4 regions of the Mesorhizobium sp. M5C.F.Ca.ET.164.01.1.1 genome follow, and region 1 is predicted to be linked to each of the others. Evidence: predicted binding sites of a transcription regulator. Region 1 holds the regulator's gene; each other region holds the start of a gene.
What was found. Region 1 encodes PhoB, which activates phosphate uptake and scavenging genes when phosphate is short. Its sites were predicted from a motif close to TGTCATNNANCTGTCAT; they were not measured.
Positions count from the first base shown of each region.

Region 2: pstS (phosphate ABC transporter substrate-binding protein PstS) is a predicted target of PhoB. The motif match lies at 2,763-2,779, and genes of this name have one in related genera.
Region 3: EN807_RS06090 (alkaline phosphatase) is a predicted target of PhoB. The motif match lies at 2,521-2,537, and genes of this name have one in related genera.
Region 4: ugpB (sn-glycerol-3-phosphate ABC transporter substrate-binding protein UgpB) is a predicted target of PhoB. The motif match lies at 1,631-1,647, and genes of this name have one in related genera.

Region 1 is NZ_SRTG01000001.1:1,526,688-1,531,127, reverse strand. Features, by position in the region: gene xylF (D-xylose ABC transporter substrate-binding protein) at 1-215, opposite strand, end outside; gene EN807_RS07445 (ROK family protein) at 476-1,723, shown strand; gene phoB (phosphate regulon transcriptional regulator PhoB) at 1,897-2,586, opposite strand; gene phoU (phosphate signaling complex protein PhoU) at 2,603-3,310, opposite strand; gene pstB (phosphate ABC transporter ATP-binding protein PstB) at 3,349-4,164, opposite strand; gene pstA (phosphate ABC transporter permease PstA) at 4,177-4,440, opposite strand, start outside.
Region 2 is NZ_SRTG01000001.1:2,960,673-2,965,112, reverse strand. Features, by position in the region: gene EN807_RS14540 (Na/Pi symporter) at 1-1,454, opposite strand, end outside; gene pstS (phosphate ABC transporter substrate-binding protein PstS) at 1,542-2,633, opposite strand; gene EN807_RS14530 (2OG-Fe(II) oxygenase) at 3,067-3,810, opposite strand; gene EN807_RS14525 (nodulation protein NfeD) at 3,973-4,440, shown strand, end outside.
Region 3 is NZ_SRTG01000001.1:1,260,647-1,265,086, forward strand. Features, by position in the region: gene EN807_RS06075 (hypothetical protein) at 1-293, opposite strand, end outside; gene EN807_RS06080 (TetR/AcrR family transcriptional regulator) at 339-944, opposite strand; gene EN807_RS06085 (MFS transporter) at 1,027-2,310, shown strand; gene EN807_RS06090 (alkaline phosphatase) at 2,610-4,184, shown strand; gene EN807_RS06095 (hypothetical protein) at 4,294-4,440, opposite strand, start outside.
Region 4 is NZ_SRTG01000001.1:1,668,184-1,672,623, forward strand. Features, by position in the region: gene argH (argininosuccinate lyase) at 1-775, opposite strand, end outside; gene EN807_RS08220 (TlpA disulfide reductase family protein) at 811-1,497, shown strand; gene ugpB (sn-glycerol-3-phosphate ABC transporter substrate-binding protein UgpB) at 1,710-3,020, shown strand; gene ugpA (sn-glycerol-3-phosphate ABC transporter permease UgpA) at 3,102-3,986, shown strand; gene ugpE (sn-glycerol-3-phosphate ABC transporter permease UgpE) at 3,995-4,440, shown strand, end outside.

The DNA of each region.
Region 1 (4,440 bases):
AGCTGCTTGCCGGGATTGGACTGTGCATCGGCGGAAATATACTTGTCGCCGGCGGCCTCGATCGCCGACTTCATGGCGGCTTCGTCAGTCTTCCAGCGCTCTTCCTGGAAGTTCGACCACGAAACACCAATGACCTTGTCCTTCGCCTGTGCGACCGACGCGAGCGTCAGCGACATGGCGACCCCCGCCAGGATGGCGGCTGTGAATCTCTTCATGATATTCCTCCCTACGCCGCGTACGGCGCGACCAACTGGCCCGAAGGCCGGCACAAAGACTCTTTTTTTCGAGCCTCGAAAAAATACTGATCCAACGCCGAAGCACTGTCAACATGAATTCTGATGGATTTTAATCTCCTGCCGGCTTTTTTTCGAGTCTCGGAATAAACAATGACAGGTCCTTCTGGTTCTGCCAGTATTTGTCGGCCTGACGGCTTCCGATTCATGAGCGGCCGCGGCAATAGGGAGGAAGCAAAACAATGTCGGTTGGGATCCGCCATGACGATTTGCGCCGGCGCAACCGGGCCATGGTTATTTCGGCCGTACGCCGCGCAGGCCAGCCGTCGCGGACCGAGATCGCCGCAACCACCGGCCTCAGCCATTCGACCATATCGGCGATCTCTTCCGACCTGATCCAGGAAGGCATCCTGGCCGAGACCAAGGCGAGTGAGACCGTCTCGCTGAAACGTGGCCGGCCGCAGGTTGGCCTCAGCCTCAATCCGGAAGCCGCTGCGGTATTGGCTGTCGTATTGTCGCTGAATTTCCTGTCGATCGCTGTCATCGACTATGCCGGACAAGTGGTCGCCGAGGAACAGCGCCGGCTGGACACGCTGACCATGTCGCGCGACGAGCTGATCGACGAATGTGTCGCCATCGTCCGGCGCCGGCTCGAAGACCCCGACCTCGACGTCCAAAGCGTCGCCCGCATCGCGCTGGCGATCCAGGGTATTACCGATTCCCATGCGCGCGCCATGTTATGGTCGCCGATCACGCCGCAGACGAACATCGCCTTCGCCGACATTCTGGAACGCGAGTTCGACATTCCGGCCATCATGGAGAACGACTGCAACATGATGGCCGTGGCGCTGCGCTGGCGCGACCCGGATCGCTACCGCGACGATTTCATCGCCATCCTGCTCTCGCATGGCATCGGTATGGGGCTGGTGCTGAAAGGCGAGCTGTTCACCGGCACCCATTCCTCAGGCGGCGAATTCGGCCACATGATTCATCGGCCGGGCGGCGCGCTTTGCCGCTGCGGGCGGCGCGGTTGCGTCGAGGCTTATGCCGGCAACTACGCTATCTGGCGCAACGCAAGGCAATTGAGCGAAAACGCCGAGCCGGTCGCCGATGTCAGCGACGCCGAGATGCGGGCACTGGCGGCCCGGGCGCGCGAGACGGACGGACCGGAGCGCGAAGCCTACCGCAAGGCCGGCGAAGCGCTCGGCTTCGGGCTCGGCAGCCTGTTCGCGCTGATCGATCCGGCGCCGGTCGCCATGGTCGGTGCCAGCGCTGCCGCCTTCGACCTGATTGAGCCGGCCCTGCGCGAGGCCATCGCCCAGACCGCCGGCGGCCAGCATTCGGGTTCGATTTCCTTCGACACCGAGCCGAACGAACTGCCGCTGATCCGAGAAGGCTGCGCCATGCGGGCGCTGAGCTTCGTCGACCAGGAGATCTTCGCGCCGAGCATCCAGGCACGAGCCGGCTCGGTCGGAAAGAACGTGGCTTGAATTCGAAGGCAGGGATCCCCGGATCGCGACTTGGGGTGTGTTGAGATTCAGGTCAGGCCGAGTCGAGAATGGGGGTTCCGAGAACCGGAGCGGAGCGTAATTTCGGGTACGTGAGCACCGGAAGCGCAGGAAGCCGCCGTTCGCAGGCCGGAATCACCCGTATCAGCACATCCCTAGTCTTCCCTGATCGCATAGCCCGCGCCGCGGATGGTGCGGATGACATCGGGCATGCGACCATTGTTGACCGCCTTGCGCAACCGGCCGACATGGACGTCCACCGTGCGCTCGTCGATGTAGATCGTCTCGCCCCAGACATTGTCGAGCAACTGGCTGCGCGAGAAGACCCGACCCGGGTGCCGCATCATGAATTCGAGCAGCCGGAATTCGGTCGGCCCGAGCCGGATCTCGCTCTTCTTGCGATAGACCCTGTGCGATTCGCGATCGAGCATGATGTCGCCGACCTTCAGCACGCTGGACAGTACTTCCGGCTTGGCGCGGCGCAGCAGCGCCTTGACCCTGGCCATGAATTCCGGTGTCGAGAACGGCTTGACCAGATAGTCGTCGGCTCCGGTGGAAAGGCCGCGCACCCGGTCGCTCTCCTCGCCGCGCGCGGTCAGCATGATGATCGGCAGCCGCTCGGTTTCGGGACGCACCCGAAGGCGCCGGCAAAGCTCGATGCCCGAAACCGCCGGCACCATCCAGTCGAGCACCAGCAGATCGGGCACGTTTTCCTGCAGCCGGATTTCGGCCTCGTCGCCGCGCGTCACCACCTCGACCTGATAGCCTTCGGATTCCAGATTGTAGCGGAGGAGGACGCCCAGCGGCTCTTCATCCTCCACCACCATGATGCGCGGCGCGATCATCGGCCGGTCACTCCTGTCATGTCGCCGGCGCCGACATCGTCGTTTCGTCGAGCTTCGGGCGATCCGCCGGCAATTGCTGCCCGGTCACGACAAAGTAGGCGTTTTCGGCGATGTTGGTGACATGATCGCCGATACGCTCGAGATTCTTGGCGCAGAACAGCAGATGCGTGCAGGCGGTGATGTTGCGCGGATCCTCCATCATGTAGGTCAGGAGTTCGCGAAAAACCGCCGTGTATTTCACGTCGATCTTCTGGTCGTCGGCGCGCAGTTCTTTCAACGCGCCGGCATTGCGCGACACATAGTGCTCGACCACGCCGCGGAGCTGCTCGAGAACGAGATCCGCCATCGCGTCGATGCCGTGCGAGAGATTGCGCGGCGTGGCGCTCTGCCCGACTGCGCTGACCCGCTTGGCTATGTTCTTGGCCAGGTCGCCGATGCGCTCGAGATCGCCGGCCATGCGGATTGCGCCAACCACGGCGCGCAGATCTTGTGCCATCGGCTGCCGCTTGGCGATCAGGGTGATCGCGCTATCGTCGAGTTCGCGCTGCCGCGCATCCATGATGGCGTCGTCCGAGACAACACGCTGCGCCATCGCATTGTCTGACGCAAGCAACGCGCGGATCGAGGCTGCGACCATCGCGGCGGCGAGCTCGTCCATGTCGCGGATCAGCCTGTCGATGTGCTCCAGTTCCTCGTCGAAAGATGCGACGGTGTGTTCACCCATGATCCTGTCCTCGTGTTCGAAATTCGCCGCCGGACCGCTCAGCCGAATCGGCCGGTGATGTAGTCCTGGGTGCGCTTGTCGTCGGGATTGGTGAACATCTTGTCGGTCGCGCCCTCCTCGACCAGATAGCCGAGATGGAACATCGCCGTGCGTTGCGACACGCGCGCTGCCTGCTGCATCGAGTGGGTGACGATGACGATCGTGTAGTTCTGGCGCAGTTCGTCGATCAGTTCCTCGACGCGGGCGGTGGCGATCGGATCGAGCGCCGAACAGGGCTCGTCCATCAGAATCACTTCCGGCGACACGGCGATAGCGCGCGCGATGCACAGGCGCTGCTGCTGTCCGCCGGAGAGACCGGTGCCCGACTCGAGCAGGCGATCCTTGACCTCGTTGAACAGACCGGCCTTCTTCAGGCTCGATTCGACGATGCCGTCCAACTCGGACTTGCTCCTGGCCAGGCCGTGAATGCGCGGACCGTAGGCGACGTTTTCATAGATCGACTTCGGAAACGGGTTCGGTTTCTGGAAAACCATGCCGACGCGAGCTCGTAGCTCGACGACATCGATTTTCGGGTCGTAAACATCCTCGCCGTCGAGCGTGATCTTGCCGCTCACCCGCGCGATATCGATCGTGTCGTTCATTCGGTTCAGGCAACGCAGGAAGGTCGACTTGCCACAGCCCGATGGGCCGATCAACGCCGTCACCTGGTTCTCGCGGACATCGAGGTCCACGTCGAACAGAGCTCGCTTCTCGCCGTAATGAACAGAGACCTTTTCGCCCTTCATCTTGATCGAAGGGGCATTGGTTGCGCTGCTCAGTTTCTGTTCGACGCCGGCTTCCGTCATGATGTTCATATCCTCTGCTCCTTACCAGCGCCGCTCGAAGCGCCTGCGCAGTATCACCGCAATGGCGTTCATGATGACCAAAAACAGCAGCAAAATCAAAATCGCCGCCGAAGTCTTCTGCTGGAATCCAGCTTCCGGGAAATCCGCCCACATGAATATCTGCACCGGCAGGATCGTCGCGGGATCGGTAAAGCCGCCGGGAATGTCGACGATGAAGGCGACCATGCCGATCATCAGCAACGGCGCGGTTTCGCCCAGCGCATGCGCCATTCCGAGAATGGTGCC
Region 2 (4,440 bases), 1.4 Mb from region 1:
GAGATGCCGTAAGTCGGCAAGATCTCCCGCAGCGAAGCATCGAGCTTGCTCAACGCGACGTTGACGATGGCCTGCGCCGGGCTGCTGAACTTCTCGCGCCGCACGCGGCGCGCCACTTGATGCATCGATTCCGTCAGGGCAGCGGTGAAGTCGGCTTCCTCGATCAGGCTGGCGATCAGGTCGAGCTGGTCGTAAGGCAGATCCTCCTTCATCAGTTCGGCGGTGTAGGCACGGATATCGCGGCTGAGGATGTCGGTTGCGAGATAGTGCTCGCCCGGATCCGACGGCGCCCTCTTGGACGAGCGTGCGATGTCGAGGAACATGGCGCCGGCTTGCAGGTGACGAGCCGTCTCCTGCTGAACGGCGGGAACGGCCTTGGCAAAATCGCCGGCCAGCTTGCGGTCGAGGAATTTCGGCGTCGAGAAATCCTCGGCGTCCTCGGCATCCGTGTGGCCGACACGCGACAGAACCCGCTCGAACATGCCGATGAACGGGAACAGCAACAATGTGTTGAAGACGTTGAAGAAGGTCGAGTAGATGCCGACCGCGACCGGCACCAGGGGGAAGGTCTCCTTGCCGTCGACGATCACCGGAACGGCGGGATCGCCGCCGAAGAACTGCATGACCCATCCCAGGATCTCGATGGAGACGAAGAACAGCGGGATGGTGATGGACACGCCGATGATGTTGAACGAGATGTGCGCGTAAGCTGTGCGCTTGGCGTTCTTCGAAAGATTGAGCGAAGCCATCCACGAGGTGAACGTGGTGCCGAGATCGGCGCCGAGCGAGAAGGCGACGGCGGTGGTCCAGTCGAGAATGCCGGCGGCGCCAAGGCCCATCACAATGCCGATCGTCGCCGAGGACGAATGGATCATGGCGGTCACGCCGGCGGCGATGAACACGCATTTGAGAAGGTTGAGATAGGAGTCGGCCGTGAGGGTTTGCAGCAGGGCCATGATTTCGGGCAGGTTGCGAAGCGGACGCAGGCCGCCGGTCATCAGGTTGAGGCCATAGAAAATCAGCGCGAAGCCGATGCAGGCGAGCGCTATGTTCTTGACCTTTTCGCTTTTGGCGAAGCAGTAGACCAGCGAGAACACGCCGGCCAGGATCAATCCGAGCGGACCGAGCGGCAGGGCGATGAGCCCGTTGCCGAGCGTGGTGCCGATATTGGCGCCCATGATCACGCTGATCGCCGGTCGAAGCGCGATGACGCCGGCATTGACCAGGCCGACGACCATGACGCTCATCGCCGTCGACGACTGGATGACGCCGGTGATCAATGTTCCTGCCAGCACGCCCTTGATCGGCGTTCCGGCAGCCTTGGCGAGAAAGGCGCGCATCCGGTTGACCGACAGCGCCTGGATGCCGTTTGCCATGAAGTCGAGGCCGAGCATGAAAATGCCCAACCCGCCGATCACCGGCACGAGGATGTCCTTGAAGATATCTATGTCCATGTCACGCAGTCCCCAACAAGCCGTCACCACGGCGCGATATGACGTTCAGTTCAGGTGCTGCGCGAAGCAGCAGCCTGGCTCTTCCGCTCAGTTTCCGACGGGCTCTTGCCTTGCCCAGTATTGTTCGACCTGATCGACGAGCGTCTTCGGCAGCGGCACATAGCCGAGTGCGGCGGCATCGCCCGCACCTTGTGCGAAGGCGAGCCGGAAAAGGTCGTGCACGCGGCGATAGCGATGTTCCGAACGGCCCGAGACCTGAACGATCGCGAACACTGCCGTGCTGATCGGATAGGCGGCGTCGCCGTCTCGATCGGTCAGCGAAGCGAAGAAATCGGTCGTTTGCGCCCAGTCGATGGATGTCGCGGCGGCCTGCACGCCCTCCGGCTCCGGCTTGACGAACTTGCCGGATCTGTTCTCGATTAGCGCGTAGGAAAGGCTTGCACGGTGGGCCTGGCCGGATTCGGCATAGGCGATCGCGCCTTTTGTGTCGTGCACGGCTCGAATGAGGTTCTGTGTGCCTTCCGCATCGGCGCCGAGCGGCCACGAGATCAGCGTATCGGCGCCGTATTTGGCCTTCCACTCGTCGCTGACCGCCGACAGATACTCCGTGAAGACAAAGGTCGAGCCGGAGCCATCCTTGCGGTGTAGGACGCTGATCCTGAGATCGGGGAGCGTCAGATCCGGATTCGCCGCCTTGATCGCAGGATCGGACCACGACTGGATCTTGCCCAGATAGATGTCGGCCAGAAGCGGCCCCGTCAGGCGAAGGCTTCCCGGGCCGATGCCGTCGAGATTGACGACGACGGCGATGGCGCCCATCACGATCGGAAACTGCTGGCGGCCGGCTTTCCTGAGGTCGGCGGCATTGATCGGCGCATCCGTCGCGGCAAAGTCCATGTCCGGCTGGTCGAGACGCAGGACGCCGGCGAGCGAGCCGACGATTTCATAATCAACCTTCCAATCGGGCGAGATATAGTCGCCGCCATCGGCGCGGGCGCTCTCGTAGGCCGTCGCCCATTTGCCGATGATCGGGGCGGCTAGCGTCGATCCGGCGCCGCGAATAGGCTCGGCTTGTGCAGCGGCCCCGATCATCAAGGCAACAGCGAGCGTGAGGGCGCCACTTGATTCCGCTATTTTCGCCCATTTGCGCCGTAGCAGCGCAAAGCTTGCTGGAAACATAATCGCGATCCCCCGACTATACTGCGCAAAAAAATAGCTAGTTTTCAGTTTTTGGCAGATATCAACAGTCATCCGCCCGGCGAGCGAACGCCGGCCGAGAAACAACATAGCTCATCGTATGAACCTTGGTTAACGATTGGATGACAAAGATCTTTGTGGGCGAAATTTTTTATTTCGAATTTCCGCGATCGCCTTGTCCGCCTGTCCTTAGGACTCGAAAAATTGGAGGTCCGATGCACTGATTTCCAACGTTGCGCCTCGCGCGGCTCACCCTTCTCCCCTTGTGGGAGAAGGTGTCGCCGAAGGCGACGGATGAGGGGTGTTCCAGCTTGGCAACGACGGCGCTCCGTCCAACACCCCTCAACCGTCTTGGCGCTGCGCGCCAATCCACCTTCTCCCACAAGGGGAGAAGGGAGAAGGAAGTCTACAACCCTTACTTCGCGTCGTGGAAGATGATGCCCACGGTGTGGCGTATGCCGGAGCGAATCCGGCTGACCCCGTGCCTGAGATTGACGCGGTAGCTGCCTTTGCTGCCCTGGACCGGGCGATTGTGGACCGCAAAAGCGACTGCATCGCCCTGGCGCAGCGGCACCACCTCGGCGCGGCTCTGCATGCGCGGACGCTGTTCGGTCAGCACGAACTCGCCACCGGTGAAATCCTTATCCGGCTCGGACAGCAGGATCGCCACCTGCAGCGGGAAGGCAAGATCGCCGTAGAGATCCTGATGCAGGCAATTGAAGTCGCCAGGACCATATTGCAGCAGGAGGGGCGTCGGCCGCGTCTGGCCCTGCTCGTGGCATTGCTTGAGGAACGCGGCGTGTTCGCCCGGGTAGCGCTGGGCGATGCCCATGCGCGCGTTCCAGTCGTTGGCGACCGCGGCCAGGTGCGGGTAGAGTGCGGTGCGCAAGCCGCCGATCAGGTCGGGCAAGGGATAGCGGAAATAGCGATACTCGCCCTTGCCGAAGCCGTGCCGCGCCATGTGGACATGGCTGCGGAAATGGCTTTCGTCGGGATAGAGCCCGGCGATCTCTCGGCACTCCTGCGGCGTCAGGAGCTTTTCCATCACCGCGCAGCCATAGCCGCTCATTTCCTCGGCCAATGCCTGCCAATCATATCCGGCGACCCGCGCTTCCGCCGATGGGACCGCTGCCTTCGAACCTATCGAATGAAGGGTCATGGCTTTTCCTCCTTTGGGCTCTTCTGCCATCAGAGATGGGTGAAACAGCGCGTGCAAACCACCCGTTTCCTGCCAACGGGTTACGCACAGCTGCTTTCACCCGCCGCCATGTCATGGATTTCGGCAAAATCGGGCCCATATCCCTGATAGGGAGCTTTGAGCGTGAAACTCGCGCGTGTAGCCCTGATTGCCGCGGCTTTTGTAGCCGTTGTGGCTGTTTGTTCCTCTTCCGCAACCGGAGAGGCGAACGGCCGGGAGAGGACTGCGCTGCGCATCGAGATAGACGGCGCCATCGGTCCGGCGAGCGCCATGCAGTTCGAGGAAGCGCTGGCGGTGGCCGCAGAGCGGAACGCCGAGGTTTTTATCCTGCAGATGGACACGCCCGGCGGGTTGGTCACCAGCATGCGTGAGATCATCGCCGACATCCTCGCCTCGCCGGTTCCCGTCATCGGCTATGTCGCGCCCGCCGGCGGGCATGCGGCGAGCGCCGGAACCTACATCCTCTACGCAACCCATGTGGCGGCGATGGCGCCCGGCACCAATCTGGGCGCGGCAACGCCAATCGAGATGGGCGGGCCGCTGCCATCCTTTCCCGGCGGCGACGACAAGAACAATGCCCCAGAAGCCGGC
Region 3 (4,440 bases), 270 kb from region 1:
TTGGGTGCAGCCGAATTGAAGGCGATGAAACTCTCCCAGACCGCGGTCATGTCGCTGGAGGGAAAACCATAGAACAGCGATTCCCGGGCATCGTCGTAGGCGATCAGCACCGGGTAGCCGCGATAGCCCGAACAGGCAAGACTGGCCCAGTCGCCTTCGCCTTCTTGCGCCTGCGCGTAGGTCACGCAGTCCTTCTTCCAGTCGAGATCAGTGTAGGCGCTGGAAATGTCGCCGGCCTGGGCAGCTTGGCAGAGGCCGGCAAGGGCAAGCGGGATCGTCAAAAGGCTACGCATCGCGGACAACTCCGTTTCGAGGCTGCCACACGGTATCGTTAAACGCTATTTCTTCAAGCTCGCTTCGATCAGCAGGTCGGCGTTCCGGGCCACAGACTTCGCCGGTCCGCCGGCACCGAACAACTGGCCGCTGATATAGGCACCTTCGATCAGAAGCAGCAGCCCGTCGCCCAGTGTATCGGCGTCGCCGGCACCCATTGCCGCTGCCATGGCGCGCAGGCGTCGTCGCAATTCCTGTTTGTTGGCCTCGCTCACCACGCGGGCCGGGTGGGCATGTTCGGGATATTCGACAGCCGCATTGGTCATGCCGCAGCCGCGATAGTCTGGCTTTTGCGTGCGCTTGCCGATGCGTGTCAGGAAGGCAGCGATCTGCGCGCGCGGATCGCCGGGATGGGCAGCCACCGCCTCGTCGAAGCGGGCCCAGAACTCCAGGTCGTATTGCCGGAGATAGGACGCGGCCAATTCGTCCTTGGAGGGAAAGCTGCGATAGAGGCTGGGCTTGGTGACGCCGGCACGCCGCACGATCTCGTCGACGCCGATCGCCCTGATGCCTTGCCGGTAGAACAGGTCGCGGGCAACGCGAAGGATTTTTTCGCCGGCGCGCGGAGATGCCACTTCATCCGCTTTGATCGTTGGTTCAATGTTTTTCATCTTCGATGTGCCGTGGCCTGCTTGACAATGTTACCGATCGGTACGTATCACTCGGTACAATTGGAACGTACCGGTCAGTAACATGATAGCTCAATCCCGTCCGTTTGGCCAGCGCTACGCTTTCGTCGTGGTCGCCGTCATTTTCCTGTGCCTGCTGATCGCGGCGGGCCTGCGGTCGGCGCCGGCCGTCATGATGCTGCCGCTGGAGGAGAGTTTCGGCTGGCGGCGCGATGTCGTTTCGCTCGCCGCGGCCATCGGCATCTTCCTCTACGGCCTGACCGGGCCGTTTGCTGCGGCACTGATGGAACGGATCGGGCTGCGCCGGACGCTGCTGGCGTCGCTGGTGTTGATGTCGGGCTCGACGGCGCTCAGCCTGTTGATGACCGAGCCGTGGCACCTGCTTCTCACCTGGGGCGTATTCTCCGGCGTTGGTTCCGGCGCGGTCGCCACGGTGCTCGGCGCCACCATCGTCAACCGCTGGTTCAAGACCAATCGCGGCCTGGTGATGGGACTGATGTCGGCCTCCGCCGCCACCGGCCTGCTGGTGTTCCTGCCGCTGCTCGCCGCGCTCGCCCAGTCGGGCGGCTGGAAGCCTGTCGCCATCGCCATTGCGGTCGCCACTGCCTGCCTCGTGCCGCTGGTCTGGCTGCTGGTGCCGGAGCGTCCGGCTTCGATCGGCATGGTGCGCTACGGCGCTGACGCCGACGACGTGCCGCCGGTTGCGCCGGCCTCGCAGGGCAATTTTCTCACGCACACACTCAGCACGCTGCGCCGTGCCGCCGGCACCCGCGTGTTCTGGTATCTGTTCGCCACCTTCTTCATCTGCGGCTTCACCACCAACGGACTGGTCGGCACGCACCTGATCGCGTTTTGCGGCGACATGGGTATCGGTCAGGTGCAAGCCGCCGGCCTGCTGTCGCTGATGGGCATCTTCGATCTGATCGGCACGACGCTGTCGGGTTGGCTCACCGACCGCTTCGACCCGCGCAAGCTGCTCGGCGTCTATTATGGCATCCGCGGCCTGTCGCTGATCTATCTGCCTTATTCCGGCTTCTCGTCGACCAGTCTGATCATCTTCGCCGTGCTCTACGGATTGGACTGGATCGCCACCGTGCCGCCGACGCTCAGGCTGTCGAACGAGGCGTTCGGCGACCGCAGCGGGCCGATCGTCTTCGGCTGGATCGTCGCGGGCCATCAGGTGGGCGCTGCGGCCGCCGCCTTCTTCGGCGGCACCATGCGTGAATTGCAGGGCAATTACGAGCTTGCCTTCCTCATCGCCGGCATGACGGCGATAGCCGCAGCCTGCATCTCGCTGTTGATCAACACCAGCCGTCCAGCCTTCGAGCCGGAACCGCAGGCGGCCTGAGTTGTGACGGCTGAGCGCTAAATTCCCCCATGAGGGGGGAGATGGCCGCGAAGCGGCCAGAGGGGGTCGGTCCGACCAGGCTCAGCGCCTTATCGCAGACGCAGGTGGTCGGTGCTCCACGCGAGACGACCCCCTCTGTCGCCTTTGGCGACATCTCCCCCTCAAGAGATTCTCAAGAGACCCTCAAGAGAGATTCGCCAGTCTGTTGGTTGTAACGAAACCTTCATGGTTTCGAGATGTGCCTGAAACATTGAGGCTGGACTTTGGCGGCGACGTTCAACGCCATCCAGGAGACAGCCATGAACAAGATTTCGATGACCCGGCGCGCCTTCGTCACGTCCGTGAGCGCCGCCGGCCTCGTCGGCGTATCGGGCCTCGCGCTTCCCTATTATTCGCGCGCCAATCAGCGGCCCGCCTTCACCCATGGCATCCAGTCGGGCGATGTCGACGCAACCAGCGGCGTGGTGTGGACTCGCACCGACCGCCCTTCGCGCGTGATGTTCGAAGTGTCGTCGACGGAAGATTTCGCCAACGCCGTCCGTCTTGCGCCGCTCGATACGTCGCCGGCCAGCGATTACACGGTAAAGCGGCTGCTCACCGACCTCGCCTCCGACCAGGACATCTTCTACCGCATGACCGCGGCCGATCTCGCGGACATCAACGCCGTCTCCGAGCCGATCGTCGGCCGCTTCCGGACGGCGCCGGCCTCGAAGCGCGACATTCGCTTCGCCTGGTCGGGCGATACCGCCGGCCAAGGCTGGGGCATCGACGACACCGGCATGAAGACCTATGCCACGATCGGCAAGCATACGCCCGACTTCTTCCTGCATTCCGGCGACACCATCTATGCCGACGGCCCGATGAAGGACGAGGTCGACCTTTCCGGTGGCAGCAAGTGGAAGAACAACGTCCTCATCGACGAAAAGCGCAAGGTTGCCGAGACGCTGGACGAGTACCGGGGTCAGTGGAAATACAACATGATGGACAGGAACGTGCTGGGGCTCAACGCCATCTGCCCGACCTTTTACCAGTGGGACGACCACGAGGTGGTGAACAACTGGTCGGATTCGAAGGACCTGAGCGCCGACGACCGCTACTCCGAAAAAAACATCCATGTGCTGGCGGCACGGGCGGCACGCGCCTTCCACGAGATGACGACGATCCGCTACGAGCCGTCGGAACCGGGCCGCGTCTATCGCAAGATCGCCTACGGGCCGCTGCTCGACGTGTTTTTCCTCGACATGCGTTCCTACCGCGGCTCCAATGGTCCTGGCATGCAGGATACGGTGACGCCGCAATCGCGCATCCTCGGCGAACAGCAGATGAAATGGCTGAAGCGCGAACTGGCAAACTCCAACGCGACCTGGAAAATCATCGCCGCCGACATGCCGCTCGGTCTCGTCGTCTGGAACGACGCCACCGGGAAGGCCGGCGCCGAGGCGGTCAGCAACGGCGACAGCGGTCCGGCCAAGGGGCGCGAGCTGGAAATTGCCGACCTCCTTCGCTTTGTAAAGAATGCTGGTATCAGCAACACCGTCTGGCTGACCGCCGACGTGCACTACACCGCGGCGCACTACTACAATCCTGATAAGGCGCAGTTCCAGGATTTCAATCCGTTCTGGGAATTCGTCTCCGGTCCGCTCCACGCCGGTACATTCGGTCCCAACGATTTCGACATGACCTTCGGCCCGGAGCTGAAATTCATCAAGGCGCCAACCGCCGAGCAGGGGCAGAACCTGCCACCCTCGGCCGGCCTGCAGTTCTTCGGCCTCGTCGACATCGATGGCGCCACTGAACAGATGACGGTGCGGCTGATGGATCGCGACGACAACGAACTCTACAAGGTCACGCTCGATCCGGTGCAGTCGGCGTGAGAGGGAACTTCGCGATTAGCGGAAGCGCAGGCAGGGCAGAGGGGGCGTGAAGGATCACTGCGGAACGGACCTTGCGGATCTCAGTGTGGCCGCGACGTCGCTACGCTTGCTAATCTGGATAGCAGACGGTTGGAATGTTGGGCCAGACCGCGCGGTCGCAGTTGGCAGCCTCCTGCCTCTGCTTGAAGGCGGTGCTAACCGGCCCGGTCACCACCGGGTCGACGCCATCGGGAGCATCGGCAAATAACTGCTCCGC
Region 4 (4,440 bases), 140 kb from region 1:
CCAGCCGCGACAGATGCGTCGCGCAGATCGCCGCCAGCCCCAAGAATTCCAGTGCGAAATCGCGATCCGAAACGCTGTCCAGCGAGTTGCGCATCGGTTCGCGGAAGCCGAGCGCCTTGGCAGTCTGGTGCCGGTCGATCGGAAAGCTGGTGCCGGCAAGGGCGGCCGCACCGAGCGGGTTTTCGTCCATCCGCCCGATGGCGTCGCGAACACGCGACAGGTCGCGCGAAAACATCTCGACATAAGCCATGCAGTGGTGGCCGAAGGTCACCGGCTGCGCCGCCTGCATGTGGGTAAAGCCCGGCATCACCGTCGCCGCATGCTCCTCGGCCCGCTCCAGGAACGCCGCGATCAGGCCCTTCAGCGCCTCGGCGATGCGAAAGCACTCATCCTTGACCCAAAGCCTGAGATCGACCGCCACCTGATCGTTGCGCGAACGAGCGGTGTGCAGGCGGCCGGCGGCCGCGCCGATCAGCTCGGCAAGGCGAGCTTCGACGTTCATGTGGATGTCTTCCAGCCTGGTCGAGAACTCGAACTTTCCCGCTTCGATCTCTGCCAGGATCGTGTTCAGCCCGTGAGCGATTTTTTCTTGATCGGCCGCCGAAATAATGCCCGTTTGCGCCAGCATCTCGCTATGGGCGATCGAGCCTCTGATATCCTGCGCATAGAGTTTGCGGTCGAACGAGATCGACGCGTTGATCGCTTCCATGATCGCGGCCGGACCCGAGGCAAAACGTCCGCCCCACATCTGGTTGCTGGCCTTCTTGTCGCTCATCGCTATAACCCGTGCTCCGGAGCAGTTTTTAGAAAATGGCAGACGGCAATCGATTTTTCCCGGCCCCGCGCCTCATCCTCGCCGCTTTGGTGGCGGGCGTGCTTGCGGGCGCGGTCGCGGTATATGTCAGCGAGAGCGGTTCTGGCAACAACGCGCCCGCGCCAGTCGCCGTTGGCGACAGCAAAGACGATGTCGCCTGCGCCGCCAAGGCCGACCGCGCCAAGACGGTCGCGGCGGCTGCCACCGGCCAGGTCGCAGCACTTTTGCCGGCCGATCCGCCGCAATCGCTGAAGGGCCTTGCCTTCAACGACCCTGGCGGCAAGCCGATGACGCTCGCCGACCATGCCGGCAAGACGTTGCTGCTCAATCTGTGGGCGACATGGTGCGCCCCCTGCCGCGCCGAAATGCCGGCGCTCGACGCGCTGCAGAAAGAAATGGGCAGCGACGCCTTCGAGGTCGTCGCGGTCAATGTCGATGCCGGCGATGACACCAAACCGAAGAAGTTCCTCGAGGAAACCGGCGTCGAGGCGCTCGGCTATTACCGTGATTCGACCATGGCGCTGTTCAACGATCTCAAGACGCGCGGCCTGGCGCTCGGCCTGCCGGTCACCATGCTGATCGACGGTGAAGGCTGCCTGATCGCTCACATGAACGGCCCGGCCGAGTGGTCGAGCCCCGATGCCAAGCGGCTGGTCGAGACGGCGCTCGGCAAGTCGGACTAGGCACCCGGCGATTGCCGGCCCCGTCGCTTTTGTTCGAGTGGTAAGCCGGCTTGGTAATTGCTTTCCATCTACTCTCATACCGAAGCGTGCACCACTTTACGGGGAGATCAAGTTCATCGATCCGCAACAAAACCGTTGTCCAATTGTCATGGGCGGCACATATTGGCCTTTGCGAGAGTGCCCTTTCGCCAATGACAAACGGGAGATGAAACATGAAGTTCTTCGGCTTCGCGGCCGGTGTCGCCGCCACCTTGACCCTGCTTTCCACCACGTCCGCTTTCGCCGTCACGCAGATCAGCTGGTGGCACGCCATGACCGGCGCCAACGCCGAAGTCGTCGACAAGATCTCCAAGGATTTCAACGCCAGCCAGAGCGACTATGAGCTGGTTCCGGTGTTCAAGGGCACCTACCCCGAGACGCTGAATGCCGGCATCGCTGCCTTCCGCGCTGGACAGGCGCCCGATATTCTCCAGGTGTTCGATGTCGGCACCGGCGTGATGATGGCGGCCGAGGGTGCGATCAAGCCGGTGGCCGAGGTGATGACCGGTGCCGGGATGACCTTCGACAAGAGCCAGTATCTGCCCGGCATCGTCGGCTATTATTCGAAGCCGGACGGCACCATGCTGTCCTTCCCCTACAACTCCTCCTCGCCGATCCTCTATTACAACAAGGACATCTTCCAGAAGGCGGGCCTCGATGTGAACAACCCGCCCAAGACCTGGAATGAGGTGTGGGAAGCTGCCAAGAAGATCAAGGCAAGTGGCGCCGCCTCATGCGGCTACACCTCGACCTGGCTGACCTGGATCCATCTCGAGAATTTTGCGGCGTGGAATGATGTATCGTGGGCCACCCAGCAGAACGGCCTGGCCGGCGGTGATGTCGAGCTCAAAATCAACGCGCCGATTTTCGTCAACCACTTCCAGGCGCTCGCGGACCTCGCCAAGGACGGCACCTTCAAATATGGCGGGCGCACCTCCGAAGCCAAGCAGATCTTCCTTGCCGGCGAATGCGGCATCTTCACCGAATCGTCGGGCGGTCTCGGCGATATCGTCAAGTCCGGCATGAACTATGGCATCGGCCAGCTTCCCTACGACACCGACGCCAAGGGCGCACCGCAGAACACCACGCCGGGCGGCGCCAGCCTGTGGGTCTTCGGCAACAAGTCGGACGAGCAATACAAGGGCGTCGCGACCTTCTTCGCCTATCTGTCCAAGACCGATGTGCAGGAATATCTGCACCAGAAGTCGGGATACTTGCCGGTGACGCTCGCCGCCTACGAAGCGACCAAGAAATCAGGCTTCTATGACAAGAACCCCGGCCGCGAGACGCCCATCCTGCAGATGACGGGCAAGGCGCCGACCGACAACTCGAAGGGCGTGCGCCTGCCGAATCTGCCGCAGGTGCGCGATATCCAGAACGAGGAGTTCGAGAAGATGCTGGCCGGCCAGCAAACCGCTCAACAGGCGCTCGACAATGCGGTCACGCGCGGCAACGCCGCGATCGAGGAAGCGCTAGAGAACTGACGAGATTATCTCGGTTGGTCGATTGGAATATCGCCCACGCGAGCTCGCGTGGGCGATTCCTGGATAGCGAGGGAAATCAGCCTGTCTCCACGCATCGTCTTTCCCAACAAGATCCTGCCCTACCTGCTGGTGGCGCCACAACTCGCCATAACACTGGTTTTCTTCTACTGGCCGGCCGGCCAGGCGCTTTACCAGTCGATGCTCAGGCAAGACCCGTTCGGGCTGAGGACCAGGTTCGTCTGGTTCGCCAATTTCGGCAAGGTGCTGGCCGATCCGGCCTACCTTAACTCGATCAAGGTCACCGTGGTGTTTTCGCTTGCGACCGCGATCGTTGCGATGGGCGTGGCGCTTTTGCTTGCGGTCATGGCCGAGAAGGCCGTGCGCGGCAAAGGCCTCTACCGCACACTGTTGATATGGCCCTATGCCGTGGCGCCGGCGATTGCCGGCATGCTGTGGCTGTTTCTGTTCAATCCTTCGATCGGCGCGTTGGCGTATTTGCTGAGAAGCCTCGGCATCGCATGGGACCCGCTGCTCAACGGCACCCACGCCATGATCCTGCTGGTGTCGGCGGCTGCCTGGAAGCAGATCAGCTACAATTTCCTGTTCTTCGTCGCCGGCCTGCAGGCGGTGCCGAAAACCCTGATCGAGGCGGCGGCCATGGATGGCGCCGGCGAGACCAAGCGCTTCTGGACTATCGTCTTCCCGCTGCTTGCGCCGACGACGTTTTTCCTGCTGGTCGTCAATACTGTCTATGCGCTGTTCGACACGTTCGGCATCGTTCATGCCGTCACCGGCGGCGGGCCGGGCAAGGCGACCGAGACGCTGGTCTACAAGGTCTACAATGACGGATTCGTTAATCTGATCCTGGGTGACTCGGCGGCGCAGTCGGTCATCCTGATGGCCATCGTCATTGCGCTCACCGCCATCCAGTTCCGCTACGTGGAACGCAAAGTCCATTACGGTTGAGGGCAGCGATGATCGGCCAATCCCCGCTCCGCACCTTCATCGCCCATGCCGTGCTCATCCTTGGCATATTGATCGTAGCTTTTCCGATCTACTACACTTTCGTTGCCTCGACACACACGCTGCAAACGATCCTCAGGCCGCCGCTGCCGCTCTTGCCCGGCGGCCAGCTCTGGAACAATTACAGCGAGGCGCTGTTCGGCGGTATTGGCCGCATCGGCGGTGTCAGCGTCGGCCAACTGCTCCTCAACACCACGGTCATGGCGCTCGGCGTTGCGGTGGGAAAGATATTCATCTCGATCCTGTCGGCCTACGCGATCGTGTTCTTCCGCTTTCCCCTGCGCATGATCTTCTTCTGGCTGATCTTCATCACCTTGATGCTTCCCGTGGAGGTGCGCATCCTGCCGACCTACAAGGTGATGGTCGATCTCGGCATGATCGACACCTATGCCGGCCT